One region of the Paenarthrobacter sp. NPDC058040 genome, then DNA from elsewhere that is predicted to be linked to it. Evidence: riboswitches for the same ligand, from Rfam matches in the RefSeq annotation. Region 1 holds a riboswitch; each other region holds the start of a gene.
What was found. Region 1 has a riboswitch for S-adenosylmethionine ahead of ACFVSJ_RS01930 (homoserine O-acetyltransferase). Riboswitches for the same ligand answer to the same signal wherever they lie in the genome.
Positions count from the first base shown of each region.

Region 2: it holds a riboswitch for S-adenosylmethionine, as region 1 does, so the genes downstream of both, ACFVSJ_RS08220 (aminotransferase class V-fold PLP-dependent enzyme) here and ACFVSJ_RS01930 (homoserine O-acetyltransferase) in region 1, are expected to answer to the same signal.
Region 3: it holds a riboswitch for S-adenosylmethionine, as region 1 does, so the genes downstream of both, ACFVSJ_RS17510 (DUF1737 domain-containing protein) here and ACFVSJ_RS01930 (homoserine O-acetyltransferase) in region 1, are expected to answer to the same signal.
Region 4: it holds a riboswitch for S-adenosylmethionine, as region 1 does, so the genes downstream of both, ACFVSJ_RS16235 (hypothetical protein) here and ACFVSJ_RS01930 (homoserine O-acetyltransferase) in region 1, are expected to answer to the same signal.

Region 1 covers NZ_JBHVRN010000001.1:446,022-453,049, reverse strand. Annotated here, with positions in the region: gene ACFVSJ_RS01935 (winged helix DNA-binding domain-containing protein) at 1-481, shown strand, start outside; gene ACFVSJ_RS01930 (homoserine O-acetyltransferase) at 485-1,606, opposite strand; SAM riboswitch class IV at 1,621-1,735, opposite strand; gene ACFVSJ_RS01925 (bifunctional o-acetylhomoserine/o-acetylserine sulfhydrylase) at 1,897-3,213, opposite strand; gene ACFVSJ_RS01920 (VOC family protein) at 3,439-4,077, shown strand; gene ACFVSJ_RS01915 (CPBP family intramembrane glutamic endopeptidase) at 4,180-4,935, opposite strand; gene ACFVSJ_RS01910 (histidine phosphatase family protein) at 4,984-5,664, shown strand; gene ACFVSJ_RS01905 (DeoR/GlpR family DNA-binding transcription regulator) at 5,670-6,470, opposite strand; gene ACFVSJ_RS01900 (ketose-bisphosphate aldolase) at 6,495-7,028, opposite strand, start outside.
Region 2 covers NZ_JBHVRN010000005.1:91,635-98,662, reverse strand. Annotated here, with positions in the region: gene aroA (3-phosphoshikimate 1-carboxyvinyltransferase) at 1-525, shown strand, start outside; gene ACFVSJ_RS08230 (ribosome small subunit-dependent GTPase A) at 528-1,643, shown strand; gene hisN (histidinol-phosphatase) at 1,699-2,511, shown strand; SAM riboswitch class IV at 2,657-2,770, shown strand; gene ACFVSJ_RS08220 (aminotransferase class V-fold PLP-dependent enzyme) at 2,802-4,196, shown strand; gene ACFVSJ_RS08215 (class I SAM-dependent methyltransferase) at 4,287-5,093, shown strand; gene ACFVSJ_RS08210 (metal-dependent transcriptional regulator) at 5,103-5,816, shown strand; gene ACFVSJ_RS08205 (MFS transporter) at 5,835-7,028, opposite strand, start outside.
Region 3 covers NZ_JBHVRN010000012.1:103,335-110,362, reverse strand. Annotated here, with positions in the region: gene ACFVSJ_RS17520 (aromatic amino acid ammonia-lyase) at 1-1,392, opposite strand, end outside; gene ACFVSJ_RS17515 (NtaA/DmoA family FMN-dependent monooxygenase) at 1,395-2,723, opposite strand; SAM riboswitch class IV at 2,899-3,012, shown strand; gene ACFVSJ_RS17510 (DUF1737 domain-containing protein) at 3,026-3,286, shown strand; gene ACFVSJ_RS17505 (rhodanese-like domain-containing protein) at 3,283-3,693, shown strand; gene ACFVSJ_RS17500 (O-succinylhomoserine sulfhydrylase) at 3,696-4,904, shown strand; gene ACFVSJ_RS17495 (hypothetical protein) at 4,915-5,523, shown strand; gene ACFVSJ_RS17490 (glutamate--cysteine ligase) at 5,520-6,707, opposite strand; gene ACFVSJ_RS17485 (endonuclease domain-containing protein) at 6,944-7,028, shown strand, end outside.
Region 4 covers NZ_JBHVRN010000011.1:46,966-53,993, forward strand. Annotated here, with positions in the region: gene ACFVSJ_RS16220 (APC family permease) at 1-1,488, shown strand, start outside; gene ACFVSJ_RS16225 (helix-turn-helix domain-containing protein) at 1,500-2,075, opposite strand; gene ACFVSJ_RS16230 (sodium:solute symporter) at 2,347-3,864, shown strand; SAM riboswitch class IV at 4,054-4,173, shown strand; gene ACFVSJ_RS16235 (hypothetical protein) at 4,189-4,482, shown strand; gene ACFVSJ_RS16240 (hypothetical protein) at 4,479-4,670, opposite strand; gene ACFVSJ_RS16245 (VIT1/CCC1 transporter family protein) at 4,939-6,093, shown strand; gene ACFVSJ_RS16250 (matrixin family metalloprotease) at 6,246-7,028, shown strand, end outside.

The DNA of each region.
Region 1 (7,028 bases):
GGCAACCATCAAGGATTGCTCGGCGTGGTCCGGGCTGACCATGAAGGACGTGCGCCGCGGGCTCGACGTGGCCAGGGACATCGCCCCGGGCGCCTTGGCAACCCTCGCCGTCGACGGGCTCGACTTCTACCTGGCCGCCGGGGAACTGGCCGGGCCCGGCGAGGCAGGCGACGGCAGCCCGGCCGCCGCACTCCCCCGCATAGACCTCATCCAGTGCTACGACGAGTACGTCATGGGCTACTCGCAATCCAGGCATTACCTTGGCGGGGTCGCTCCGTACTTCCCGGAAAACGGTGGACCCATGCACGTCGTACTGCTGGATGGCAGGCTGGGCGGCTGGTGGCGCCACGGCTTCGCCGGTGACACCTGTGAACTGGACGTGCGCCTGAACCAGCCCGACACGCCATCGGTCCAGCGGGCCCTCGAAGCCGAAGTGGAACGCTACGGCAGCTTCCTCGGCATGGAGGCCAAGCTGGTCTGACGCTCAGGCGAAGAAGGACTCCCTCAGCTGTGCCGAGAGCTGGCCGATTTCCGTGAGGAACCCGTCGTGGCCGATGGGCGCTTCAATGACGTGCACGGGAACCTCCCCCGGCAACGCCTCAGCGAGTTCCCGGGACTGGGCCGGGAAGTAGAGCCTGTCCGTGTCCACGGCCGCGATGAAGAACTCCGCAGTCGTGCGGCCCAGGGCTTCCTGGAGCGTTCCGCGTCCTCGCGTGACATCGTGGCTCATGAGGGCCTCGGTGATGGCGATGTAGCTGTTGGCGTCGAAGCGGCGTACCAGCTTGGTGCCCTGGTGGTCGAGGTAGCTCTCCACTTGGTAGCGTCCGCGTTCTCCCAGGATCGCTGCCGCGAGCGGAGTCTCCTGGTGCTGGGCTTCGCGACCAAAGCGGACGTCCAGCTCCAGCGCCGAGCGGTACGTGATGTGGGCGATCCGACGGGCCAACGCAAGACCGGCTTCGGGTGCGGCGCCGTGGTAGTAGTCGCCGTCGTTGAAGTTCGGATCCTGGCGGATCGCCAGCGTCTGCGACTGCGCGAAGGCGATCTGCTCCGCCGTGCTGTAGGCGCCCACCGAAACGACGGCGCAGCGCTTGACCCGTCCGGGGAACGTCACGGCCCATTCCAGTGCCCGTGCGCCGCCCATGGAACCGCCGATCACGGAGTGCCAGGCACGGATCCCGAGGGCGTCAGCCAAGCGGGATTCAGCCTCGGTGGTGTCACGAAGCGTGACCAGCGGAAACCTCGAACCCCACGGCTTTCCATCCGGGGCCTCGGAGGACGGTCCCGTGCTGCCGTAACAGCCGCCCACGATGTTGATGGAAATGACGAAGAACCGGTCCGTGTCGATCGTGGCGCCCGGGCCAACCAACTGCTCCCACCAACCGTCCTCATCCGTGGCACCACGGGCTACGTGGGTGCTGCCAGTCAGGGCGTGCTCCACCAGGACGGCATTCGAGGCATCGGCGTTCAGCTGGCCCCACGTTTCGTAGGCCAGGACAACATCGGGAAGGAAGCCGCCGGCTTCAAGTTCCAGCGGGCCCACGTGGGCGTACTTGACGGTTCCGTCCGCTTCTTCGGATGTGGGAAGGGCTGTAGCAGTAATGGTCATTCCTTTGACACCTAACCTCGCGCTTGCCCACCGCCTTTCATGCGGCAGGCCAGGTCTTCACCCGGGGCACCCCACCGCGGAGGAGGGTTGCCGGCCAGCAAGCCGGGGCTGTCACTGGCACTCATGACCTAATACGTAAGAGTTTAGGAAAGACACAGCTGTTCTGGCGAAGAATGTGACAGCTGTGTGACGGTTTGGGGCAGCTTCGTTCACGAAAGAGCACCCGGTGGCGCTGCCAGGCGAATTATCGTCGACCTGGCGGCGCCACCGCTTTTCACTGCGGGTGCGGCTCAGGCGCCCTTCGCGGCGCGGAAGCCGGCTTCGAGGTCGGCAATGATGTCGTCCACGTGTTCAATGCCGACCGCCAGGCGCACCAAGCCCGGGGTGACTCCCGCGACGGCCTGCTGTTCCACGGTCAGCTGGCTGTGGGTAGTCGACGCCGGGTGGATGACCAGGGACCGGACATCGCCGATGTTCGCAACGTGTGAGTGCAGCTCAAGGCCGTCCACGAAGCGCTTGCCGGCTTCCACGCCGCCCTTGATGTTGAAGGCCACCACGGCGCCCGTACCCCGGGGACCGTACTTGCGCCCGCGGTCATACCAAGGGCTGGACGGCAACCCCGCAAAGGCGACGGATTCGACGTCGTCGTGGGCTTCGAGCCATTCCGCCACTTTGGTGGCGTTCGCTACGTGACGCTCCACGCGCAGGCTCAGCGTTTCCAGGCCTTGGGCGATGAGGAAGGCGTTGAACGGCGAGACTGCCGAGCCAAGGTCGCGGAGGAGTTGGACGCGGGCCTTGAGGATGTAGGAGAGATTGGCGCCGAGGGCGCCGTCCTTGCCCAGGTCACGGGCATAGACGAGTCCGTTGTAGCTCGGGTCCGGGGTGTTGAAGTTGGCGAAGCGCTCCGGGTCCTGGCCGAAGTCGAAGTTGCCGGAGTCCACGATCACGCCGGCGATCGCTGCACCGTGCCCGCCGAGGTACTTGGTGGCGGAGTGGACCACAATGTCCGCGCCCCATTCGATGGGACGGATCAGGTACGGCGTGGACAGCGTGTTGTCCACAATGAGCGGGACGCCGGCCTCATGGGCAACCTTGGCGATGCCTTCGATGTCCAGGACATCCTGGCGCGGGTTGGAGACAACTTCGCCGAAGAAGAGCTTGGTGTTGGGCTGGACGGCGTTGCGCCACTGCTCGAGGTTGTCCGGGTCCTCGACGAATGTCACGGAGATGCCGAACTTCTTCAGCGTGTGGGCCAGAAGGTTGTAGGTGCCTCCATACAGGCTGGGGCTTGCCACCACGTGGTCGCCGGCCTCTGCGATGTTAAGGATCGCGAACGTTTCCGCGGCTTGGCCGGAGCTCAGGAGCAGGGCACCCAAGCCGCCTTCCAGGCTGGCGATGCGCTGTTCCACGGCGTCCTGCGTCGGGTTGCCGATCCTGGTGTAGATCGGGGCGAGCTCGGCCAGGGCGAAGCGGTTGGCCGCACTCTCGGCGCTGGGAAACACGAAGGACGTGGTCTGGTAGATCGGAAGCGAGCGGGCTCCGGTGGCGGAGTCCGGTTCCTGGCCGGCGTGGATCTGGCGGGTTTCGAAGGACCATCCCTGGGACATTGCGTTCTCCTCTTCGTACAGCGCATGGGTTTGGTGGGCAGCGGATGCTTGGAACTGCGGCCAGTCTAGGAAGCGGCGGGAGCATTGCACAGCTTTGTGACGAAGACAGTATTTTTCGGTCATTTCGCGTCTTTGCGGCGTCCCGGCATGACGCTTCCATAACATCCCACCTTAGTTAGGCTTGACTTAGCTGAGACCCGAATCACAAAGTGCCAAGATGAAGCCATGCGCATGGATCACGTCTCTTACGCTTGTGAACGAGATGGCCTTCTGGCCACGACAGAACGAATTTCCGCAGCACTGGGAGTGGACGCAGTCCGGGGCGGAGTGCACCCGCGCTTCGGTACCCGGAACATGATCATTCCCCTTGCGGACAACAAATACCTTGAAGTCGTGGAGGTCTTGGACCACCCCGCTTCGGATAAGGCACCCTTCGGCCAGGCAGTCCGGGCACGCTCGGCGGCCGGCGGCGGTTGGATGGGCTGGTGCGTCGCCGTTGACGACCTCGCTCCGTTCGAAGAACGCCTGGGCCGTGCTGCAGTACCGGGCAACCGTAAGTTCCCGGACGGCCGCGAACTCGTATGGCAGCAGATCGGTATTCTCGGCTTGATCGCGGATCCGCAGGTTCCGTACTTGCTCAAGTGGGAAGGAGATCCCGGCCTGCACCCGTCCAAGGTTTACGAGAGCGACGTCAAGATGTCCAGCCTCACCATCGCGGGCTCGGCGGAACGCGTCACCGAATGGTTGGGCGAACCCGTGGAGAAGCCGCTTGAGGACGTTGCTGTCCAGTGGATGGCTCCCCACGGTACGCCCGGCATCATGTCCGTGACCTTCGAAACCGCCTCGGGCGCCGTCACTATCTGACGCACCCTGCAATAAACTTCGGCCGCCATCAGCGGGTGCCAATGACGTCACCTGCAGATGGCGGCCGAATACCTTTAAGCCCACGCCCGCACAACTGGGGCACTAGCCCAAGCCTACCGACTTGCCGAACAGACTGAAGCCCACAAAGGCCACGATGTCCAACAAGGCGTGGGCAATCACCAGGGGCATCACGCGCTTGGTCCTGGTGTAGATCCACGCGAACACCAGGCCCATCACGACGTTGCCGATGAAGGGACCGAACCCTTGGTAGAGGTGGTAGCTTCCGCGCAGGACTGCGCTGGCGACGATCGCTACCGGGGTGCTCCAGCCGAACTTGCCGAACCGGTCCAGGAGGTAGCCCACCACGATCACTTCCTCGACGATCGCGTGGCGGATGGCCGAAAGAACCAACACAGGCACGGTCCACCAATACGCATCAAGTCCGCTGGGCACAATCGCCGTGGTGATCCCCAATGCGCGGCCCACGGCGTACAGGCCCAGCGACGGAATGCCGATCGCCGCCGCGAGGCCGAGTCCCTGCACCGCGTCCTTGCCCGGCCGGGCGAAGTTGAAGCCGAGCCGGGCGAACGCCGACCCCCCGGGCGCGTGCAGGGACAGGAAATAGAACACCAGGACCACGGGAACCAAGGCGAACAGGATGTCCAGCAATTGGTACGTGAGGTCGAAGTACTCCCGCGTGCTTTGGGACCTGTTGAGGGTTGACGTCGCCTCGGACAAGGGAGCGCGGGTCAATTTGTCCAGGAGCTGCACCACCGAATAGACAGCGGATTGGCCCAGCGAGAGGCCAAGCACAATCAGGACTTCGGCGCGCAGGCGGCGACGGGAGGCTACGAGCATGTTCCTATCTTGCCTGCAGTTCCTTGGAGGAACCCTATGCTTGGTGGGATGAGCGCTCCCGGCAGAATCTTCATGGTCAGGCACGGCCAGTCCGCAGCGAATGCGGACACCTCCATCTACAATCGAGTGCCCGACTACCGCATTCCCTTGACAGCGAAAGGCGTTGAAGAAGCGCGGGCTGCCGGGGAACGCCTGCGACGCAAGCTCGACGGAGAGCAGGTATGCGTCTACGTCTCGCCGTACTTACGTGCCTACCAGACACTCGAAGCCATGAACCTCGGCCCACTGATCGAACGCGTCATCGAGGAGCCCCGGCTCAGGGAACAGGACTGGGCCAACTTCCAGATTGCCGGGGACATCGAGGACCAAAAGGAGCTGCGCAATCTTTACGGCCACTTCTTCTATCGTTTCCGGGAAGGCGAGTCCGGTTCGGATGTCTACGACCGCGTCTCGTCCTTCATGGAAACGCTGTATCGGCACTGGGAAAAGCCGACGTACGCACCCAACGCCCTGTTGGTCACGCACGGACTCACCATGCGACTGTTCTGCATGCGCTGGTTCCACTGGACGGTGGAGTACTTCGAGTCGCTGAACAACCCGGGCAACGCCGAACTCCGGACGCTGATCCGGACCGCTGACGAGCAGTACGTGTTGGATGAGCCCTTCAGCCAGTGGGTGCCCCGGAACGTGGACGATTCCGTGCTCGATGCTCCCCCGATGCGGTTCTGACGGAGCTAGGCAGTAATCCCTGCGGGCGCCACGATGACTTCCGTGCCCTTGGCTTCGAAAGCGGCCCTGTCCTCCGGCGTGATCCCGGCGTCCGTAATCAGGTGCCGGAACTCATAACCAGCCATGGCCGCGAAGGAGCGCCGTCCTACCTTGGAGGAATCGGCAACCACATAGGATTCGGTGGCCCGGCGGGCCATCACGGTGTTCACCATGGCCTCGCCCTCATCCGTGATGGTGGGGCCAAGGTCGGGATCCACGCCGTTGACGCCGATGAACGCAATGTCCAGCGCAACCTTCTGCATGATGACGTCCGTGTAGGGCCCCACGAGTTCGTAGGAGCGGGGGTTCAGGATGCCACCGGTGACCATGATCTTGATGTTGGGACGCACGGCAAGCTGTGAGGCAATGTTGATGGCGTTGGTGACCACGGTGAGAGTTGGCCTGTTGGACGGCGCGTTCAGGTCTTCGCGGGTGGACAGCAACTGGGCCAATGCGGTGTTGGTGGTTCCGCCACTGAGGCCGATCACCGCTCCTGGACGGATCAGCGATGACGCAGCCTGCGCGATCTCCTGTTTGGCCTCGGCGTGGTCGTCGCGGTTGTAGCGGCCGGGCAGGTCATAAGCCACGGATCCAGTGGTGGCGCCACCACGGGTCCGGCTGAGCAGACGCTGTTTGGCGAGGCTGTCCAGGTCGCGACGGGCCGTTGCGGGTGACACGCCGAGCCGCGTCACGATGTCCTCGACTTCCACGTGGCCGGATTCGGCCAGGAGGTCCAGGATGGCGGTCAGCCGATCGGTGCGGGTCATGACAAGCCTTTCGCGTCGATCCTGCTATTTCGCTTTGGCGAACAGCGTCAGCATACGTGCAGATTCCAGCACCAGGGCGTCCCGGCCGGCCTTGAGGTACTTCCGGGAATCCACCACTGCAGGGTTGGCATCGAGGTACTCACGGACGGCGCGGGTAAAGAACCCGTTCAAATGTGTGGATACGTTGATCTTAGTCATACCGGCCCCGATTGCGGCTACGAGCACCTCGTCTGTGACGCCGGAGGAACCGTGGAGGACCAGAGGTTTCCCGACGGCGGACTTGAGCCGGGTGATCAGGTGCAGGTCCAGCGCGGCGCTGCGTTCGGTCATGGCGTGTGACGAACCGACAGCCACGGCGAGCGCATCCACGCCGGTTGCTTCGACGAAGGCTGCTGCCTCGGTGGGGTCGGTGCGGACACCGGGCGCGTGTGCGCCGTCCTTGCCGCCGACTTTGCCGAGTTCGGCTTCAACGTACACGCCACGCTCATGCGCGTACCGCGCCACGCGCCGGGTAACTTCGACGTTCCAGTCGTAGGGCAAGTGGGCGCCGTCGTACAT
Region 2 (7,028 bases), on a different contig from region 1:
CCCAACTGGCCCATCGAAACCACCCAGGTGGGCGACCTGTGGCGCAGCATCCTCTCATCGATGGGAGCCGACGTCAGCCTCAAGGACGGGACCTTGACTGTTACGGGCGGACCGGAGATCCTGGGCGCCGATTTCGACGAGACCAGCGAACTCGCACCCACAGTCGCGGCACTCTGCGCGCTGGCCACAGGACCTTCCCGCCTTACCGGCATTGCCCACCTCAGGGGTCACGAAACGGACCGTCTCGCGGCCCTCGTCGCCGAAATCAACCGCCTTGGCGGGGACGCCGAAGAAACCGCCGACGGCCTCATCATCCGCCCTGCCGCCCTTCACGGCGCGGTGGTGCACAGCTATGCCGACCACCGTATGGCCACGGCAGGCGCGATCCTGGGGCTCGCGGTGCAAGGCGTTCAGGTGGAGGACATCGCCACCACGTCGAAGACCATGCCGGAGTTCCCGGACATATGGGCAGCCATGCTGGGGCAGGCCGCGGCGCAGGCGCCCGCAGGCGGGACCACGAACTGACCATGGGCCGTGACGCACGCTCCTGGGACGAATCGGACGTACGGATCCGGCCCAACAAGAAGGGTTCACGCCCCCGCACCAAGGACCGCCCCAGCCACGACGACGCCGTGATCGGCAGGATCATCACCGTGGACCGCGGACGCTACACCGCCGTTGTTGGCGAGGACACGGACAATGAGCGCGTGGTCATCGCAGCGCGTGCCCGTGAACTGCGCCGGAGTCCCGTGGTCCCCGGCGATTTCGTGGCGCTCGTGGGCGATGTTTCCGGTGGCCCCGACACCCTCGCCAGGCTGGTCCGCGTTGAAGAACGCCGGACCCTGCTGCGCCGCAGCGCGGACGACACCGACCCCATTGAGCGCGTCGTGGTAGCCAATGCGGACCAACTGGTTGTGGTGGTGGCCGCGGCCAATCCCGAACCGCGCACAGGTTTCATAGACCGCGCACTGGTGGCAGCTTACGACGCCGGCATCGAGCCGCTGCTCCTGGTCACCAAGGCGGACGTCAAGGATCCTGCGGAATTGCTGGCCAACTACCTCAGCCTCGATTTTCCGGTCATCATCAGCCGCACGGCCGATTCACAGGCCTCCGGTATCGATGCCCGTTCCGATGACGGTCTCTCCGCCCGCCTGGACAGCCAGGCCGTCTCCCGCCTGCGTTCCCACCTCGACGGCAAGGTGACCGTCATGTTGGGGCATTCCGGCGTGGGCAAGTCCACCATGGTCAATGCCCTGACAGGTGCCGAGCGGGCAACCGGCGGGGTGAACGCCGTGACGGGACGCGGCAGGCACACCTCATCCTCCGCTTTGGCCCTCAAACTGGCGGACGCACCGCCGGGCAGTTGGATCATTGACACTCCGGGCATCCGCTCGTTCGGCCTTGCCCACGTGGACCCTGACCGCATCCTGCACTCCTTCCCCGACCTGGAGCCTGGCACGGAGGCCTGCGACCGTGGCTGCAAGCATGACGCCAACGCGGTGAACTGCGGACTGGACGAATGGGTCAACGACGGCCATGCCGGGCCGTCCGGCGTGGCCCGGCTGGCTTCGCTCAGGCGGCTCCTCGGTGCCGACCCGCGCCTCGAAGCCAAGGAAACCAAGGAATTGGGGACGGTCAACTGAGGGTCGGAGCAACACCTCCACCGGTGCGGGAACGATTCACGATAAGTTTGGTGGCATGACCCAATCCGTTTCCAGCTATAACGATGACTTGCGATTGGCCCACGTCCTGGCCGATTCCGTGGACGCCCAGACCATGGACCGGTTCAAGGCCCTGGACCTGCAGATCGAAACCAAGCCCGACCTGACGCCGGTCACGGATGCGGACAAGGCCGCCGAGGAAGCCATCCGTGGGCAGTTGTCGCGTTCACGCCCCCGCGATGCCGTCCTCGGTGAAGAGTTCGGGAGCAGTGGCCACGGTTCCCGGCGTTGGGTCATCGACCCCATTGACGGCACCAAGAACTTCGTCAGGGGCGTTCCCGTGTGGGCCACCCTCATTGCCCTGATCGACGAAGGTGAGCCCGTCGTGGGCGTGGTCAGCGCACCCGCCCTCGGCAAGCGCTGGTGGGCAGCGAAGGACATGGGTGCCTACATGGGCCGTTCGTTGGCCTCGGCCACCAGGCTCAAGGTTTCCAACGTCTCGAACCTGGCCGACGCATCGATGTCCTACTCAAGCCTGTCCGGCTGGAAGGAACGCGGCAACCTCGACGAGTTCCTTGGCCTCACCGAGGACATCTGGCGCACCCGCGCGTACGGCGACTTCTGGTCCTACTGCCTGGTGGCTGAAGGTGCCGTTGACATCGCCTGCGAACCCGAATTGAACCTCTACGACATGGCGGCTCTCGTTCCGATCGTCACCGAAGCCGGAGGACGCTTCACCTCCCTCGAGGGCGAGGACGGACCTTTTGGCGGAAATGCACTGGCCACCAACTCGATCCTGCACTCGGAAGTCCTGAAAAGGCTCAACCCGGGCATCGACGACCTTCTCTGAATAATCGACGGCGGACACCATCATTGGGCGGTGTCCGCCGCACTTTATTCGCCGAATCGACCATTTCCTTATCCGGCGTAACAATCCGCTTAACAAACTGGACGGCTTTGTACCCGACGTGCGGGTGCCTTTATTGTCTTTTACAGGTCACGAGTGCCAGCGCTAAACCCCGGTTTGCTGGCCGGCAACCCTCCATTCGCGGTGGGGTGCCCCGGGTGACGACCAGGCCGGTCCGGAACGGATTCGGCAAGCGCGGATCCCCCGAGGGGGTCCCTCTTGAATGAGGTCCCATGAGCACTGTTACGTTCGAATCCACCGTCGTTCCCACTCTCACGCAGGAAGCCGCGGCCGCGAGGCCCCTTGCTGCCGTGACCGGCGCCGAACTGCAGGCGCCCCTGATCCAGGGTGGCCACGTCCGCTACGCCAACCTCGACTACGGAGCTTCCGCGCCGGCGCTGACCATTGTGTCCGCGTACCTGAACGAGGTCCTGCCTTACTACGCGAGCGTGCACCGCGGCGCCGGATTCGCCTCCCAGATCAGTACGTCGGTGTACGAAAACTCCCGGGACATCGTGCGGGACTTCGTTGGCGGCCGCCCCGACGACTCCGTGATCTTCACACGCAACACCACCGACTCGTTGAACCTGTTGGCTGGATGCCTTCCGCAGGTCGACGGCACTCCCACCGGCGAGGTCCTGTACCTCGACATCGAGCACCACGCCAACCTGCTCCCATGGCAGGGTGTGCCGCACCGCAGCGTGGTCGCGGCTTCCACGCTGGCCGCCACCATCACCAACCTGCGCCACGAACTGACCCAGGGCGGTGTATCGCTGCTCGCTGTTACAGGTGCTTCCAACGTCACAGGCGAGATCCTTCCCATCGCCGAGCTGGCTGCCCTGGCCCACGAATTCGGTGCTCGCATTGTGGTCGACGCAGCACAGCTCGCCCCCCACCGGCGGATCAACATTGCCGAGGCGGACGTGGACTATGTGGTCTTCTCAGGCCACAAGCTCTATGCACCCTTCGGTGCCGGCGTGGTTGTAGGTCGCCCCGATTGGCTCGACGCCGGAACCCCGCACCTGGCCGGCGGCGGCGCAGTCCGCGAAGCCCGCCTTGATTCGGTCAGCTGGGCAACCGGACCCGCGCGCCATGAAGGCGGCTCCCCCAACGTCCTCGGCGCAGCAACACTGGCCCGTGCCACACAGGTCCTGGCCAGCCTTGACCAGCAGGCCTGGCACGACCACGAGGCCGCCATCCGCTCCTACCTCGTGGAAGGGCTGCAGGCGATCGACGGCGTTACCGTCCACCAGATCTTCAGCGATTCCACCGACACCATCGGCGTGGTCAATTTCTCGGTGGAGGGATTCGACGCCGGCCTGGTCGCCGCGTACCTTTCCGCGGAACACGGCGTGGGCCTCCGCGATGGTCGCTTCTGCGCCCACCCGCTCCTCAAGCGCCTCGGCCTGCCATCTGGATCCCTGCGTGCCAGTTTCGGTGTGGGATCACGGCTGGAGGACGCCGCCCGGCTGCTCAAGGGCATCCAGGAGCTCAAAGGCACCGGTCTCGGCTGGGACTACGTGGTTGACGAGGGCCGCTGGGTACCTGCCAACGACCACCGCAGCTACCCCGAATGGGCCCCCAACACGCCCGGCACCGCAGGCGCCGCCCCCTGCACTGTGGACTGATCGCGGCTTTCCGGAAACGCACCGGCCTTGCCTTACGGTAAATTCGTAGGGTATTTCCGGCGTTCGCGGTAAAGGAGTCTGTGCATAGCCATGCCTTCCCAAAGTACCTCCAACGGTTCGCACCTACCCGGCGGACCCAAGCTGCACGCGGTGCGGCGAAAGGAACTGGGGCAGAGCTTCAAGGACGGCGGAGAGCACTACCACTTGGTGCGCCCCGGCTACCCTGCAGACTCCGTGGATTGGTTGCTTCCCCCGGGCGCACGGTCCGCTGCCGACATTGGTGCGGGCACCGGAAAATTCACCGCCCTGCTCGTGGACCGCGGGCTTGATGTGGCCGCCGTCGACCCTTCCACGGACATGCTGGCGCAACTGCGCCTGTCCTGCCCCCAGGCAGTCGCCCTGGAGGGTACGGCGGAGGCGAGCGGACTGGCGGACTCAGCTTTCGACGTCGTCAGTGTCGCCCAGGCCTGGCATTGGTGCGATCCCCTCAAAGCCAGCACGGAAATCGCCCGGGTGCTCCGTCCCCATGGCGTCCTCGGCCTGATCTGGAACCAGTTGGATACGTCCGTCCCATGGGTGCACCGCCTTTCACGCATCATGCATGCCGGCGACGTGCACAAACCGGGGTTCCGACCGGCCATCGGTCCGGAGTTCACCGACCTGGAAAGCCACGTCACGCACTGGGAAGACCCGATGTCCCCCGAGGACATCATGGAGCTGACCAAATCGCGCAGCTATTACCTCCGGGCCAACCAGGCAACCCGCGCTAAAGTCATGGGCAACCTTGACTGGTACCTCTACGAGCACCTTGGCCACGCACCTGGCCAAACAGTGGCCCTGCCGTACGTGACGCAGACGTGGCGGGCCCGCAAGGCCTGTCCTGCCGTCCCACGGTAGGCTTGAGGTGTGAAGACCAGTACGCCCTCCTCCTCGATCGAGGACTACGTCAAGGTCATCTACTCCTTCACGGAGTGGCAGGACAAGCCCATTACGTCCTCCCAACTGGCCCAACGGCTCGGAGTGGCCAATTCCTCCGTCTCCGAAATGGTGCGGAAACTCAAGGACCAAGGGCTGGTTGACCACCAGCCTTACAGCGCCATCCGCCTCACGCCGGACGGCATGCGCTTGGCCTTGGCCATGGTCCGGCGGCACCGTCTCATCGAGACGTACCTCGTTGAAGAACTTGGTTACCGGTGGGACGAAGTCCACGACGAAGCGGAAATGTTGGAACACGCAGTATCGGATACCTTCATTGAACGCATGTCCGCCAAGTTGGGCCACCCTGTCCGGGACCCGCACGGCGACCCCATCCCGTCAGCAGATGGATCCGTGGACCTGCCGCATGCCTACCGCATGATCGAGCTGGACCAGGGACATGCTGGCCGCATCACCCGGATCAGCGATGAAAACCCGGACCTGCTGCGCTATTTGGCCGCCGAGGACATTACCTTGGACGCGCGCATCGAGGTTGTGGGCCGGAAGCCCTTCGGCGGCGCCTTGGTGGTCCGGATCGGCAGCGGTGCACAGCGCCGTGAATTCGATCTCGCTGACGAAATTACCTCGGCGCTGTGGGTCCAGAGCACCGATGTCCACGAAGGCTGCGTCCTCGCCGGCGGCTGACCCGGCCAGGCACCCAGGTCAGTCAAGCGGACCGACCGGATCGCCGTCGTCGTTCGCGTCCGCTGGCGTCCCCGCAGCGGCACCCGCCGTGTCGCGAACCGGGTTGCGGATCCCGACGGCGGAAGCCACCGCCCCGAGCACGAACAGTCCCGCCGTGACCAGGAGGGCGTTGTACAAGCCGTCGCGGGTAAAGACCGGGCCCACAATAAGGCCGGCGAAGGCGATGCAGATCAGTCCGGCAATGCGGGCCACTGCGTTGTTGACCGCGGAGCCGATCCCGGCCTCTTCGGGAGGAACCGCACCGAGGATGGCGGCCGTGAGCGGGGCCACGAGTGTGGCCAGCCCCAAGCCAAATACCACTTGGCCCGGAAAGACCTGCGTCCAGTAATCCAGCGGCTCTTGGACGGAGAGGGACATCAGGAACCCGACGGCGCACAACAGCGGTCCCGCCGTCATGAACCACCGCGGACCATACTTTCCCGCCAGGCCACCAAAGTAGGAGGCCGTCAGCATCAGGATCACCGTCCCGGGCAGCAGCGCGATTCCCGCCAGCGTGGCGCCCATTCCGCCCACCTGCTGCAAATAGATGCCCAGGACAAAAAAGCCCAGTGAGATGCCGCCGTAAATGGTCAACGTGGCGAGGTTACCCCAGCCAAAGTTCCTGATCGCAAAAAGCCTTAGCGGGAGCATCGGATCGGTCGTCCTGCCCTCATGGAAGAGAAAGAATGCCAAAGCAACGGCACCCAGCAGCAACGGAGCCCAGACGAAGGGGCTCGCCCATCCCAGCCGGCCCTGTTCGATGAACGCGAACACGGGGCCGCCCAGACCGATCATGGCCAGCAAAGCTCCCGCGTAGTCGATGCGCTGGCTCTTGTCCCGGGCCGCATCGGAGGCCCGGAGGCCGGCAAGCATGGGCCAGATCGCGGCGGCCGGAACAACGTTGATGAAAAAGATCACGCGCCAGGACAACAGGTCCACGGACACGCCACCGATCAACGGAGCGACGATCGCTGCGGCGCTGGTCCAACCGGACCACTGGCCGATTGCCTTGGATTGCGCGGGTCCTGAGAAGGAGGTGACGATCATGGCAAGGGAGCTGGGCACCAGCAATGCGCCCGCTATGCCCTGAAGCGCCCGTGAAACCACCAGGATTTCACCGTTCCAGGCGAGGCCACACATCACGGAAGTCAGTGCGAAACCAGCCAAGCCCCA
Region 3 (7,028 bases), on a different contig from region 1:
GAGCAGCAGGTACGACGCCGTCAGGGCCTCGATCGCCAGCAGTTTTTCGACGGCGTCCAGCGACTTTTCGAGTTGCTGCAGCGCGAGCGGCGCGAGAGTCGAATGGTCCTCGACGTCGGCGGACAGGGTGGGCGCCCCGAGGGTGGCCGGCGCTGCAAGAAACTTGAGTTCGGCCAGCAACCCGGCGGCCGAGTACCAAAGCAGCCCGGGCAGCTCTTCCTGTGCCAGACCCGAGCCCGCTGCCGCAGCGGCCAGGTGCTTTGCCCTGATGGCTCGCTGCGGCGGATACAGCTTGGCGATCCGGCGTTCGCTGGAAATCCCCACGTGGGCCAGTGCCAAGCGAAGCCCCTCAAAGGACAATGCCAGCTGCATCGGCTGGAAGTTCCCGCCGGACACCATCTGTCCCGACTCAACGTCAACCAGGGGATTGTCACCGCGGCCGTTCAACTCCACATCGAGCGCCGAACGAAGCTGCGAAACAAGGGACCGGAATGCCCCGTGTGTTTGCGGCGCCGCCCGGAAGGACAACGCATCCTGCACGGATACCTCGGGGCGAACATCTTCGAGCCACCCACCGCTCAGAAGGCCACGGACAGCGGCAGCCGATTCCCGCTGCCCGTCCACCGCCTTGGCCGCCTGGATGGCCGGCGAAAAGGGGCTGAGGTTGCCGCCGCCGTCGTACCTTGCAGTGGTCTCCAGTGACAAGGCGAGGGCGACGTCGGACAACGTGGCCATCCGCTGCAGCCGCACCAAAGCCAGCGCTCCGGCTCCGACGGAATAGCTGTTGGCGCTCACCAGGGGCAGGGCCTCTCCGGCCGCGAGCGTGAGCGGTTGCAGGCCGGCGTCGGCGAGCGCTTTTGCGCCGGGAACTACGGTGCCGTCAGCGTCCAGGGCTTCGCCCTCACCGATGGCGACGGCGGCGACGGCGGCAAGCTGGGTGAGGTCCGACGATCCCACTGAGCCCACGGCCGGGATGGCCGGGTGGACACCGCGGTTCAGGAGTTCGGCGTAGAAAGCTGCCGTCTCCGGGCGCACGCCGGAACCTCCGCGCGTGAAGCCGATCAACCGGGCGAGGATCACGGCACGGGCGGCACTACGGTCCAGAAACGTACCCACACCACTGTTGTGGTACCTGACCACTTGCACTTGGTAGGCGAGGACTGACTCTTCCTCCACAACGGTGTCCCGGCCTGAGCCAAGGAGGGTGTTGAGTCCGTATACCCGCTGTCCGGACGCTGCTGTCGCTTCTACGATCTCGCGTGATCGGCCGATCAAAGTCAACGCATCATGGTTGAGTTTCACGTGAAACGCAGGATCCGCAGCCACCTGTGCCACGCGTTCGATCGGGACGGCCGCCGTCCCGATCACCAGCGTTTTCGGCTCGGGAGTCATGGTCAGAAGTCCAGGAGGTTTTGGCGGAAACCTCCGTTGCCGTAGCTGGTCCTCAGCAGCCCGCGGCGCCGCAGCTCCGGGGTCAGCTTGTCCAGCACGCCGTGGACCGTCACGGGATCGACGAATCCGGAGAACAGGAAACCATCGCCGCCCACCGCCGAACCGGTCTCCTCCAGGTAGTCGGCGATCTCCCCAACCGTGCCGATGATGGAGTCGCCCGCACCGCCGCTGCGTGCCTGCAGGATCTGGCGCAGCGTGGACCCGGGAGGGGCTGCCTTGGAGAAGTGCTCAAGGGTGCCCTGGTTGCTGTTGGTACTCAAGGTGGGGAGCGGCTCGTCGAGGTCGAACTGCTTGAAGTCGATCACCGAGAGGTAGGAGATCGAGTTGAGCTGGCTGTCGATGTCCCGCTGCGTGAGCTCACGCCGCTGGGCGCGCAGTTCCTCCGCCTCCGCCGTGGAACCCACCACGGTGGGCTTCAACACGAAAAGGACCTTCACGTCGTCGGGGTTCCTCCCCGCCTTCGCCGCCTCCTCCCGGATGGAGTCACGGTAGGCCTTCATGCCGTCCACGCCGCGGGCCAACGCGATCGCTACGTCCGCGTTTCCCCCGGCGAACGCCTTGCCGCGGGGCGAGGCGCCTGCCTGCACCAGCACGGGCTCCTCCGGCAACGGCGCGGTGTTGAGCGGTCCCCGGACTTTGAAGAAGTCCCCCTGATGGTTGATGGGGTGCACTTTGGTGTGGTCGGCGAACCGCCCGGCCTCGACGTCTTCGAGCACCGCGCCCGGTTCCCAGCTCCGCCACAGCCGCCTAACGACGTCGACGAACTCCTCGGCCTTCTCGTACCGCAAGTCGTGTTCGATCTGCTGGTCAAGCCCGTAATTCTGCGCGGCGAGGTCGCTGCCGGACGTGACCACGTTCCAGCCAAGCTGGCCCTCGGAGAAGTGCTGCAGCGTCGCCAGCAGGCGCGCCGCGGTGAAGGGCGGGTAGAAGGACGCGCTGACGGTCGGCACAATTCCGAGGTGTTCGGTGGCGGAAAGCAAATATGGCACCAGCGCCAGGGGATCGTGCTTGGGAGCGAAGGACGCGTGCGCCAAGGACACTTCGGCGGTACCTCCGTAGGTGTCCGGAACAGTCAGGGAGTCCTCGATGATGAACAAGTCCAGGCCGGATCGCTCGAACGCCCTCACGGCTTCCTGGTACAACGCGGGCTTCTTCCAGTCATAACCCAGCCCGTAGCCGGGAGTCCCCCAACCCTGGACTCCGAAGCCGTGGCCCACGAACCATCCAAAATGAAGCATGGGCTTGAGTGTAGAACTGCTGTGTCCGTTCACCGCGACCTGATTTCATGCGAAGTTACAGGGGGTCGTACTGCGTCAATTATGCTCCCCGGAGGTCACATTTGGGTCCCGTCTTCAGCGGCCCTGCAGGGTACCGGTTACGCAACATGACGACGGCGGCGCAGTCCCCAAATGCGGCGATGGCGCCACGGATGTTACGTTTTTCTTGAGTAATGAGCACCAGCGTTAAGCCCTGACTTGCTGGTCGGCAACCCTCTCCCGCGGCGGGGTGCCTCAGGTGACTACTCGGCGTATTCGACACTTCGAACTGCAAGCGTGACTGAGGAGCACCACGAATGCCTGAACCCACTGAAGAAAAGCTTTCCTACCGCCTGATCACGGGTCCCGACACCCGTGAATTCTGCGAGCGCATCAGCAATGCCCTGGCCGAGGGCTACGTACTGCACGGCAATCCCGCGGCCACCTTCAACGGCACCGACGTCATCGTCGCCCAGGCCGTGATCCTGCCTGCCGCCGTCGCCAGTTCCGACGCCGCAGTAGCCAGCGCCGTGGACGAGTTGGAGAATTACGAGGAAGTATTCGAGGGCCACGCATGAGCTACGCCGGTGACCTGACCCCGCAGGATGCGTGGGCAAAGCTTGAAGACGGCGCCATCCTGGTGGACGTCCGGACCGAGGGCGAATGGGCCCACATTGGCATTCCCGACACCAAGGCCACAGAGAACGATCCGTTGTTCATCCAGTGGAACCTGGCTGGTGGCATCCCGAACTCCCGCTTCATCGAGGACCTGCAGCAGCAGGCTCCCGAAGGCGACGGCGTGGAACTTGTTTTCATCTGCCGCTCGGGCCAGCGCTCCATCGCAGCCGCCATCGCCGCCACCCAGGCCGGATTCACGGCCTACAACGTCCTTGAAGGCTTCGAGGGGGAACCTGACCGTTACGGCGAACGAACCGTGAATGGCTGGAAGAACCGTGGCCTGCCCACCAACCTGGGGAACGACTAAAAGTGACTTTCAACCCTGACGCCGCCGGCTGGAGCCCAGACACCCAGGCCGTTCGCGGTGGCCTTGACCGTACCAATTTCCAGGAAACAGCCGAGCCTGTTTTCCTGAACTCAGGCTTCGTCTACGAATCAGCCGCCGCAGCCGAACGCGCCTTCACAGGCGAGGACGAACGCTTCGTCTACTCCCGTTACGGCAACCCGACCGTCGCCACGTTCCAGGAGCGCCTGCGCCTGCTTGAGGGCACCGAAGCATGCTTTGCGACGGCGTCCGGCATGTCCGCAGTGTTCACGGCCCTGGGTGCCCTGCTGGCTGCCGGCGACCGCGTGGTTGCCGCCCGCTCACTCTTTGGCTCCTGCTTCGTCATCCTCAACGAGATCCTGCCGCGCTGGGGCGTGGAGACTGTCTTCGTTGACGGACCGGACCTTGAGCAGTGGCGTGCAGCGCTCTCCGAGCCGACCACCGCCGTCTTCTTCGAATCGCCCTCCAACCCGATGCAGGAAATCGTGGACATCGCGGCCGTCAGCGAACTGGCGCATGCCGCGGGGGCGACCGTCGTCGTCGACAATGTCTTTGCCACTCCCCTGCTGCAGCGCTGTGGAGACCTGGGCGCCGACGTCATTGTGTACTCCGGGACCAAGCACATCGACGGCCAGGGACGCGTCATGGGCGGCGCGATCCTGGGCACCAAGGAATTCATCGACGGCCCGGTCAAGCAGCTCATGCGGCACACCGGTCCCTCGCTGTCCTCGTTCAACGCCTGGGTCCTCACCAAGGGACTGGAGACCATCGGGCTCCGCGTGAACCACAGCTCCGCTTCGGCGTTGAAGATCGCCGAATGGCTGGAACAGCAGCCTGCCATCAGCTGGGTCAAGTACCCGCTGCTGAGATCCCACCCGCAGTACGAGCTCGCCACCAAGCAAATGAAGGCCGGCGGCACCGTGCTGACCTTCGAACTCTCGCCGTCCGGCGGCCGTACTGCCAAGGAATCCGCGTTCGCGCTCCTCGATGGACTCAGCGTCATCGACATCTCCAACAACCTGGGCGACTCCAAGTCCCTCATCACCCACCCGGCCACCACCACTCACCGTGCCATGGGTCCGGAAGGTCGCGCGGCCATTGGGCTCTCTGATGGAGTGGTCCGTTTGTCCGTGGGCCTCGAGGACGTGGACGACCTCATCCTGGATCTGGAGAAGGCCCTCAAACAGGTCTAACCTTCATGCCATGAGCGGGAAGTATCCCTATCGCCGTGCCGGAGCGGTCATCGTCGCCGGCACGGTGGTGTGGTTCGTGGGAATCTCGCCGGTCAGCCGCGTCTACCTCACGCCCGATGCCGCAGACCGGCTGCGTATGCTCCAGGCCGGCCGACGCGGTTGGATCGTGGGGCAACACCTGGCAGCTGCGGGAACCGTCGCAGTGCCCTTCGGTTTCATGGCGTTCGCGCGTGCTGTCCGGGGCACGGTTGCTTCACGCCGTGCGGCCAGGAAGTGGGCCGTTGCCGCGGCCGCCGCATTGCTCGCGGGAGCACCGGCCTTTGTCTACAGCCTCTCGCGGCGGGCCTCCGATCTGGAGCGCTTTGCTCGTTACGAGGGATCAAACGCGCCGTTCCTGGTGTACTCCGGGCTGCACGTTGTGGCCCTCGCCGCCCTCGGGGGCAGCCTGCTTTCCGCACCTGCAAAGCGCTGGATCGGCCTCACGGCTGCGGCCAGCGCCCCCGTTTTCGGCGGCATCCTCCTCGCCAAGAAGGACATCCCACCCTTGGTGTTCTACCTCGTTGAAGGAGCCACGGGTGCCTATCTGATGACCTGGGAAGACCCGGAAACCCAGAGCTAGGGCCGGCGGACCCGGGTCAGTATCGGCGCCGGATCCCGGCGGGCCTCCGCCGATGATCCTCGAACCGTCGCCCTCGCGGCATGTCCGACGACGGCGGCCAACGCCTCGGGTGAAGGCGGACTTCCGGTCTGGTTACGGTGTTGCCGGTGGAAACGGACTGCTGCTTCGCGCTGCTCGTGAGCGCCGTTTCCCCGTTCCAGGATGTCCGCTACCCCGGACTTGACCAAGCCCAGCTCGCCTTGGTCATCAAGGACCGGGCTCAGGTAATCGACCAAAGCCCACACCACCTCGGCAGCAGGTTCCGGACGGAATTCGCCAAAATCCAGCAGCTCGCCGCGGAGGCCAACGTTGCTGGCTTGCCAACTGGCCATGCGCAGCAAGGCCGTCGGCACTGAGGAAGGCTCCACGCCGTCGAGCATTTCCAGCGACGCCGTCTCCACCAAGGCCCGCACCAGCACGGCGATCAGGGCTGCGTCCTCGGCCCGGAGGCAAACGTCGGCAACGCGCACTTCAACAGTGGGATGGTTGCGGGAGATACGGGCATCGAAGTAGATCATGCCCTCATCCAGCAGCACGCCCGTGTCCAACAGCCTGTTGACCATGCGCCGGTAGGCCGTCAACGAACCGAACACGGCGGAGGGGCCGGACGTGGGCCATCTGTTCCAGGCCTGGATCCGGTAACTGTCGAACCCCGTATGGCGTCCCTGCCAATAGGGCGAATTCGCACTCAGGGCCGTCAAGACCGCGAGCTTGTCCCGGATATGGTCCAGGACCACCACCCCTTCTTCCGGGGATTCCACCGAGGTGTGGACATGGAAGCCGCACGTCAGTTGCTCGTGGGCCGTCAGGCCGTACCGTTCCAGCATTTCGGCGTAGCGGGGGTCGGGCGTGGTGTGCGTGGTCGACGCCAAGGGCGAAGTTGCCAGGGCGGCCACCCGGGCACCGTGCTTCCGGGCAGCCTCGTTCGCCATGGCCCGGCCGCGCCGGATCTGGTGGAGGAGCTCCGCGTAGCTGTGGCACGGCCGGGTTTGGGTCTCGATCTGTTCAAGCTTGAGCTCGTAGCTGAGTCCAGTGCCCGCTGGCTGGGGTTGGTTCCCGTTGAGCAAGGCATCCGCGAGGGCCAAGGGCTCGCCCGTCACGGGATCGACGATGAGCAGTTCTTCCTCAACCCCGAATGTCCGCATGCTCCATTCTGCGCCTCGGAGAGGTCGGGGCACAGGCCCGTTGTTCCCTTGAAACAGCGTCAAAACAGGCCGCACGCAGATTTTGCTGGATCATTCGACTCGCTCCCGCCTAGACCCGCGGAATGACGGGACTCCCACAGAGCAGCAGACGAATGATCCAGCAAAATTTCCGGCCACTATCCACATAGCGCGATCGACCCGCGCAGGTGGAAGCCCGGACATGGCTAGCTGGCTGTATGAACGCGCTGGAATTCATGAGAGCAGTGGGCGGAGTGGCCAGAGTCGGCCTGATCAGGGCCCAGGGTTTCAAACTTTTGGAGG
Region 4 (7,028 bases), on a different contig from region 1:
GCTCCGGAGTTCCTTGAGGGCCAGCACGTGGTGATCACGCTGGCGCTCATCGCCGGACTGGGCATCGTGTTCCTCCGCGGATTCCGCGAAGCCATCAACGTTGCCGTCGTGCTCGTGGCTGCCTTTTTGGCGTTGAACCTGGTGGTGGTCTTCGTTTCCATCAGCCATCTGTTCACCGAATCCCACGTGGTCACCGATTGGTGGAGCGCCCTGACCACCTCCCACGGGGATCCATTAATGATGATCGGGCTGGCCCTGCTGGTCTTCCCGCGTTTGGCGTTGGGCCTGTCCGGTTTCGAAACCGGCGTGGCCGTCATGCCGCAGATCAAGGGCCGTTCCACGGACACCGATGCCAACCCTGCGGGCAGGATCAAGGGCGCCCACCGCCTGCTGACCACGGCCGCGATCATCATGAGTTCGTTCCTGATCACTTCCAGTTTCACCACGGTGATGCTGATTCCCGCAGCCGAATTCGAGTCCGGCGGCAAGGCCGAGGGGCGCGCTTTGGCCTACCTGGCCCACAAGTTCCTTGGCGACGGCTTCGGAACCATCTATGACATCAGCACTATTGCCATCCTCTGGTTCGCCGGCGCCTCAGCCATGGCCGGGCTGCTGAACCTCGTCCCGCGCTACCTTCCGCGTTACGGCATGGCTCCCGCCTGGGCCCGGGCACTGCGCCCCTTGGTCCTCGTCTTCACCGTCATCGCCTTCGCAGTGACCGTCATTTTCCAAGCCGACGTCAATGCCCAGGGCGGCGCCTATGCCACGGGCGTGCTGGTGTTGATTACCTCAGCCTCCATCGCCGTAACCCTGTCCGCGCGGGGCAAGAAGCAACGTGCACAGTTCATTGGCTTCGGCATCGTGTCGCTCGTCTTCGTGTACACCACGGTGGTCAACTCGATCGAGCGCCCGGACGGCCTCAAGATCGCTGCCTTGTTCATCCTGGGCATCATGGTGGTCAGCTTCATTTCCCGTATCCGCCGCGCGTTCGAGCTGCGCGCCACCCACATCAAGATGGATGAGAAGGCACTCGAATTCACCGCCAACAACACCGATGGCCCCGTGCGCATCATCGCCCACGAGCCCAAGCGCCTCAGCGCAGACCGGTACCAGGAGAAACTCGAACACGCCCAGCAAGCGAACCACTTGCCCAAGGACTGCGGCGCCCTTTTCATCGAGATCATCGTGGACGACAGCTCGGACTTCGAACAGGAACTACAGGTAGTGGGCAAGGAACGCCACGGCTTCAAGATCCTGGAAGTCCACAGCAACAACGTGCCCAACACCCTGGCCGCGGTACTGCTCCATATCCGCGATGTCACGGGCTTCATGCCGCACATCTACTTCCGCTGGACCGAGGGCAACCCGATCTCAAACCTGAGCAAGTTCCTGTTCTTCGGCGAGGGTGAAATCGCGCCCGTGACCCGCGAGGTCCTGCGGGAAGCCGAACCGGACATCACCAGGCGCCCCTGGGTCCACGTGGGCTAACCCGCGGAAAACTACCGGCTCGCCGCGGGCACCAGGACCCACAGCACCTCGACCGTCTCATCGGTGGGGTTGATCCAGGTATGGGGCTCGCGGCCCGGGAAGGAAAGCGTGTCCCCTTCCTCAAGGTCGTACTCCTCATTGGTCAGGATCAGTTTGATCCTGCCCTTCACCACGTGGAGCACATCAACGTCGCAGTCCACCGCGTAGAGCTCGTTCTCGCCACGCCCCCGGGGCTCAATGGTCGCCTGCAGGATCTGGAGCCTTCGCTCGGAACGCGCCGTGAGCAGCCGCTCCACAATGCCCTGGCCGCCCAGGGAAATGCGCGGCCCGTCATCGCGTCGGGTCAGGTGGGTCTCCGGCGCCGCGAAGAGATCCCCGACAGACACCGAGAGCACTTGGCACAGCGTCACGAGCGAGGCCACCGATGGTGAAGTAAGGTCCCGCTCCACCCTGCTGAGGAAGCCCTTGGTCAGTCCCGTAGCGTCTGCAACCTGCTCAATGGTGAGCCGCTGCGCCTGCCGGGCTGCGCGGATTCTGGAACCGATGGCAACAGGAACATTGCTGGGTTCAACGGGTAGAGCCTTCATTCACAAAACCTTTCAGGCCCGTCCGTGAGGCCCTGTCATTGGAGCCAATAGTAGCCGGACAGCAACGGCAAAGAGTCAGAATCCGCGGAACCATGACCAAAGCACCTTGACTGTTACTCCCATCACAACATATCCTCATAGGCAACAAGTGTTGTCTGTGAGGCACACAACACACGTCCAAACCTCCGTTCGTCAGCACAGAGACTTCGACGCCCTGCAGGAGTATCGTCGAATACCCCAACCTCCGTGCATCAGCTCCAAGGAGCCACTCATGGACTCTTCGTTCATCAACATCGCCATTGTGGTGGTGTATTTGCTTGCCATGCTGGCGTTCGGTTGGTGGGGCAAGTCCCGCACCAAGAACAACAGCGACTTCCTGGTGGCCGGCCGCCGCCTGGGACCGTTCCTCTACACCGGCACCATGGCCGCAGTCGTCCTGGGTGGCGCATCCACCGTCGGCGGCGTCGGCCTGGGCTACAAATTCGGTATCTCCGGCATGTGGCTCGTGGTGGCCATCGGTTCGGGTGTGTTGCTGCTTAGCCTCCTGTTTGCCGGAACCATCCAGAAGCTCAAGATCTACACCGTGTCCCAGATGCTGACCCTGCGCTACGGCAGCAAGGCGACCCAGACTTCCGGCATCGTCATGCTCGCCTACACGCTGATGCTCTGCGCCACCTCCACCGGTGCCTACGCAACGATTTTCGTGGTCCTCTTCGGCTGGGAGCGCTGGCTGGCAATCGCCATCGGCGGCGCAATCGTCCTCGTGTACTCGACCATCGGCGGGATGTGGTCAATCACCCTGGCTGACCAGGTGCAGTTCGTCATCAAGACGGTGGGCATCTTCTTCCTCATGCTGCCCTTCGCCATGAATGCCGCTGGTGGCCTGGATGGAATCCGCGAGCGCGTCGACGCCAGCTTCTTCCAGATCGATGGCATCGGAATCCAGACGATCATCACCTACTTCGTGGTCTACACACTCGGCCTGCTGATCGGCCAGGACATCTGGCAGCGCGTCTTCACGGCCAAAACCCCCACGGTTGCACGCTGGGGCGGTGCCACGGCCGGCGTCTACTGCATCCTCTACGGTCTGGCCGGCGCCTTGATCGGCATGGCCGCAAGCGTTGCCCTGTCCGGCATTGAGATCAAGGCCAAGGACGACGTATACGCCGAAGTTGCCACGCACTTGCTCCCGATCGGCATCGGTGGCCTGGTCCTGGCCGCAGCCGTCGCAGCCATGATGTCCACCGCATCGGGCGCCCTGATCGCTGCGGCAACGGTTGCCCGTGCAGACGTTGTGCCGTTCGTGGCCAGCTGGTTCGGCAAGACCATCAACACCGACGACACCGAGAACCCGGAGCACGACGTCAAGGCCAACCGCTACTGGGTCCTGGGACTCGGCATCGTGGCGATCATCATCGCGATCAGCACCAAGGACGTCGTGGCCGCGCTGACCATTGCCTACGACATCCTGGTGGGCGGCCTCCTGGTAGCCATCATTGGCGGCTTGGTGTGGAAGCGCGGTACGGGTGTGGCAGCAGCGGCATCCATGGCCGTGGGTTCGGTAGTGACCCTCGGCACCATGATCGTCCTGGAGATCAATGCCAAGGCTCCGTTGGACGGAATCTACGCCAACGAACCGATCTACTACGGCCTGATCGCCTCTGCTGTGGTCTACGTGCTGGTCTCGCTGTTCAGCAAGCCCACCGACCCCGCAGTGATGAAAGCCTGGACGGACCGTGTTGCGGGAACCCGGGTGGCCGACCAGGAACTCACCACTCCTGCCGCCTAGGCGGTTGCAACCCAAAGCAATTCACGACGGCGGCATCACCCTTCGCGGGTGGTGCCGCCGTTTGTTTCGTCCCCAGTCACGCGTTGCGGGGCCGGGTCTGCGTGCTAAAACCGGCGCGAAGCGCGTTGAGCGGGCCACACAACGGAACAGAGCGGGCCCGCAGCGGCAAGGGCTTAGGATAGGACCCAGCTTCAAGAGATGTGGCGCCAAGCTCCGACTGGCCACGCACCAACCCCATGTTCACGGGTGGTTCGGATGAGGAAGCGGCCCGTACCGGACCAGAGACAACCGGGCGGGCAAGAGCACTCCACCAAGGAGAAGTCCGTGCCGTACCAAGCTGAACCCGGCCTCCCGATCCCGAGCCTCACCGCAGCCGAAACTGTTCCGGTGATTCCCGCCGTCGACCTCGTCGGAGGGGCGGTGACTTTGTTTGTTGGCGGCGAAGCACTGAGCTTTCACCATCCTGAGCCAAGGATCCTCGCAGACGCGTTGGCACGGTCCGTCCGCACCGCACAGTGGTGTTCCACATCGCGGACGCTGATGGTGACTGTGGCCGCCGTCGGACGTATCGCCGGGCGCGAACGGCGATTCAGTCTGCGCTCCCTCAACGAGGCCTAAAGCTCGTCGCCGTCCCCGCGGAATTCTTCCTCGGGCCCGTCGAGCGGCACCACGCGTTCGTCGTCGTCGGCCACTTCGTCGTCCTCGGTCCAGGCCTCATCCACTTCCTGGTCCTCGTTGTAGTCGTAGGCCGGATCCGATTCGATGGTGGCCCGTTCCGGGTGGTGCGGATGTGATTCGGTGCTCATGTTTCAACCTCCGTCCCATGGGCCGCGCCAAGCGGTCCACTGACCGAAATGCGGGAAATGCCCCGCCCCTGTCTATCCATCTGAGCACCGCCTTTGGGAGGGGTCAAGGCAGGGTTCCGCAGCGCCGGAGCTCCGGTGCCAAAAGGGCCGGAATTAAGGCATGCCGAACATTCCTGTTGAGGAATACCAGCCGAAAATCCGCGGAAATAAGCGGTACAGTGGGCGGTGCAAAGGGGCCGTAACCGTCCCACCGAGCACAGGAGAAGCAGTGCAACAGCACCAGGAATCCCATGGTCCGTCGAGCCCCGCTCCGGATTCCCGCCCCGAAGAAGAAATCCCTCGAACGCCCACGCAGTCGGACATCCGCCGCTGGCGTCAGTACCTGGCGGACGAACGGGCCGAGGCTGCCGTCTACCGCGAACTCGCGCAACGCCGGGACGGCGAGGAACGCCAGATCCTCCTTGCCCTGGCCGAAGCTGAGGGCCGGCACGAAGCCCACTGGCTCAAGCTCCTCGGGGAACACGCAGGGATGCCCAAGGCAGCCTCCGCACGCAGCCGGCTCCTTGGTTTCCTGGCACGGCATTTCGGTTCAGTCTTCGTCCTGGCCCTTGCCCAACGCGCTGAGGGGCGCTCCCCCTACGGCACGGACCCCTACGCAACCCCGGCCATGGTGGCCGACGAACAAATCCACGAGGAAGTTGTCCGGGGCCTTGCAACCCGCGGCCGCAACAGGTTGTCCGGTACGTTCCGCGCAGCCGTTTTCGGCGCCAACGACGGCCTGGTGAGCAACCTCTCACTGGTCATGGGCATGGCCGCCACGGGTGTTTCCAGCGCCGTGGTCCTGATGAGTGGCGTGGCCGGACTCCTGGCGGGTGCGCTCTCCATGGGTGCCGGCGAGTACGTCTCCGTCCGGTCACAACGGGAGCTGCTCAACGCCACCCTTCCCACGCAGGCCACGCTGGCCGCGGCGCCATCGCTGGACGTGGAACACAACGAACTCGTCCTGGTCTACCTCGCCCGCGGCATGACCCGGGAGGCAGCTGAACACCGCGCTGCAGAACGCCTGGGGCTCTTCAGCTGCGACTGTGATCCAAGCCTGTCCCTCCAACCCGAAAAGGAAGAGGTAGCCGACGAGCACGAAACCGTCGGTTCGGCATGGGGCGCAGCGATGTCCAGTTTCTGCTTCTTCGCCTCGGGTGCCATCGTGCCCATCCTGCCGTTCGTTTTCGGCATGGTCGGCTGGAACGCGCTGATCCTTGCCGGCGCTTTGGTGGGCGTCGCGCTGCTGGCGACGGGCGCCGTCGTCGGTCTGCTCTCTGGAACGTCCCCGCTGAGCCGTGGCCTCCGCCAGCTGGCCATCGGCCTCGGTGCCGCAGCTGCCACTTACGGACTGGGGCTCCTGTTCGGCGCGGTGATCGTCTAAGCAACACATGTGAATGGACGCTGCACGGCCCGTCCCGTAATGTTGGTGCGTCCTCTGCGCTTCCGGCGTGAACGGGGCTTGAGGAATGGAGAACCGTGGACACCGAGCCTGGGGCGTCGCACGCGGGCGAACCCCGCCGTGCCGGCAAGGCACTGCGGTTGCTCCTCGGCTTGGTCATGGCGGTGGTCGCTGCCGTGGTGGCGGTCCTGGTCAGCGGTTTCCTGCATGGCGATCCCCGCATCACTGCCTTGGTCCCGGGGCTCCCGCTTCCCCACGCGCAACCTGACGGGCAGGGCACACACAACCCGGCGAAGGCCCTCAATGCTCCCCCGCCCGGACTGGAAGAGGCAGATGCCCCGCTCGCCTCACCGCTGGCGCCTGCCGTCACCAATGATTCCTACAAGTTCCTGGCAACGAACGACGACGGCACTCCGGTTGGCTATTCCCCTTGCCGTCCGCTGCACTACGTCGTGAATGATGCCGCGGCACCCGCGGGCACGGACGAGCTGCTCCAGACCGCGCTCTCCAACGTCTCCGCCGCAACCGGAATCACATTCGTCAATGACGGCACCACCGATGAACTGCCCACCGAAAAACGTGAACCGTACCAGCCGGCAAAGTACGGCGAGCGCTGGGCGCCACTGCTGATTTCCTGGACCACCCCGGAGGCCGCGCCTGCCTTGGCGGACAAGGTGATCGGGACCGGCGGAAGCACCATGTACTCGCTGAACAAGGGACCAAAGAGCTACATCACGGGCAGCCTGGAGTTGGACACACCGCAAATCTCGGAGCTACTGGCCGAGGAAGGCGGGTCGGACTACGTCCTGGCCGTCATGCAGCATGAGCTGAGCCACGTGATGGGCCTGGACCATGTCGATGACCCGGTGCAGCTGATGTACCCGGAAATCGGCGCGCCCGATGGCTTGGCCGACGGT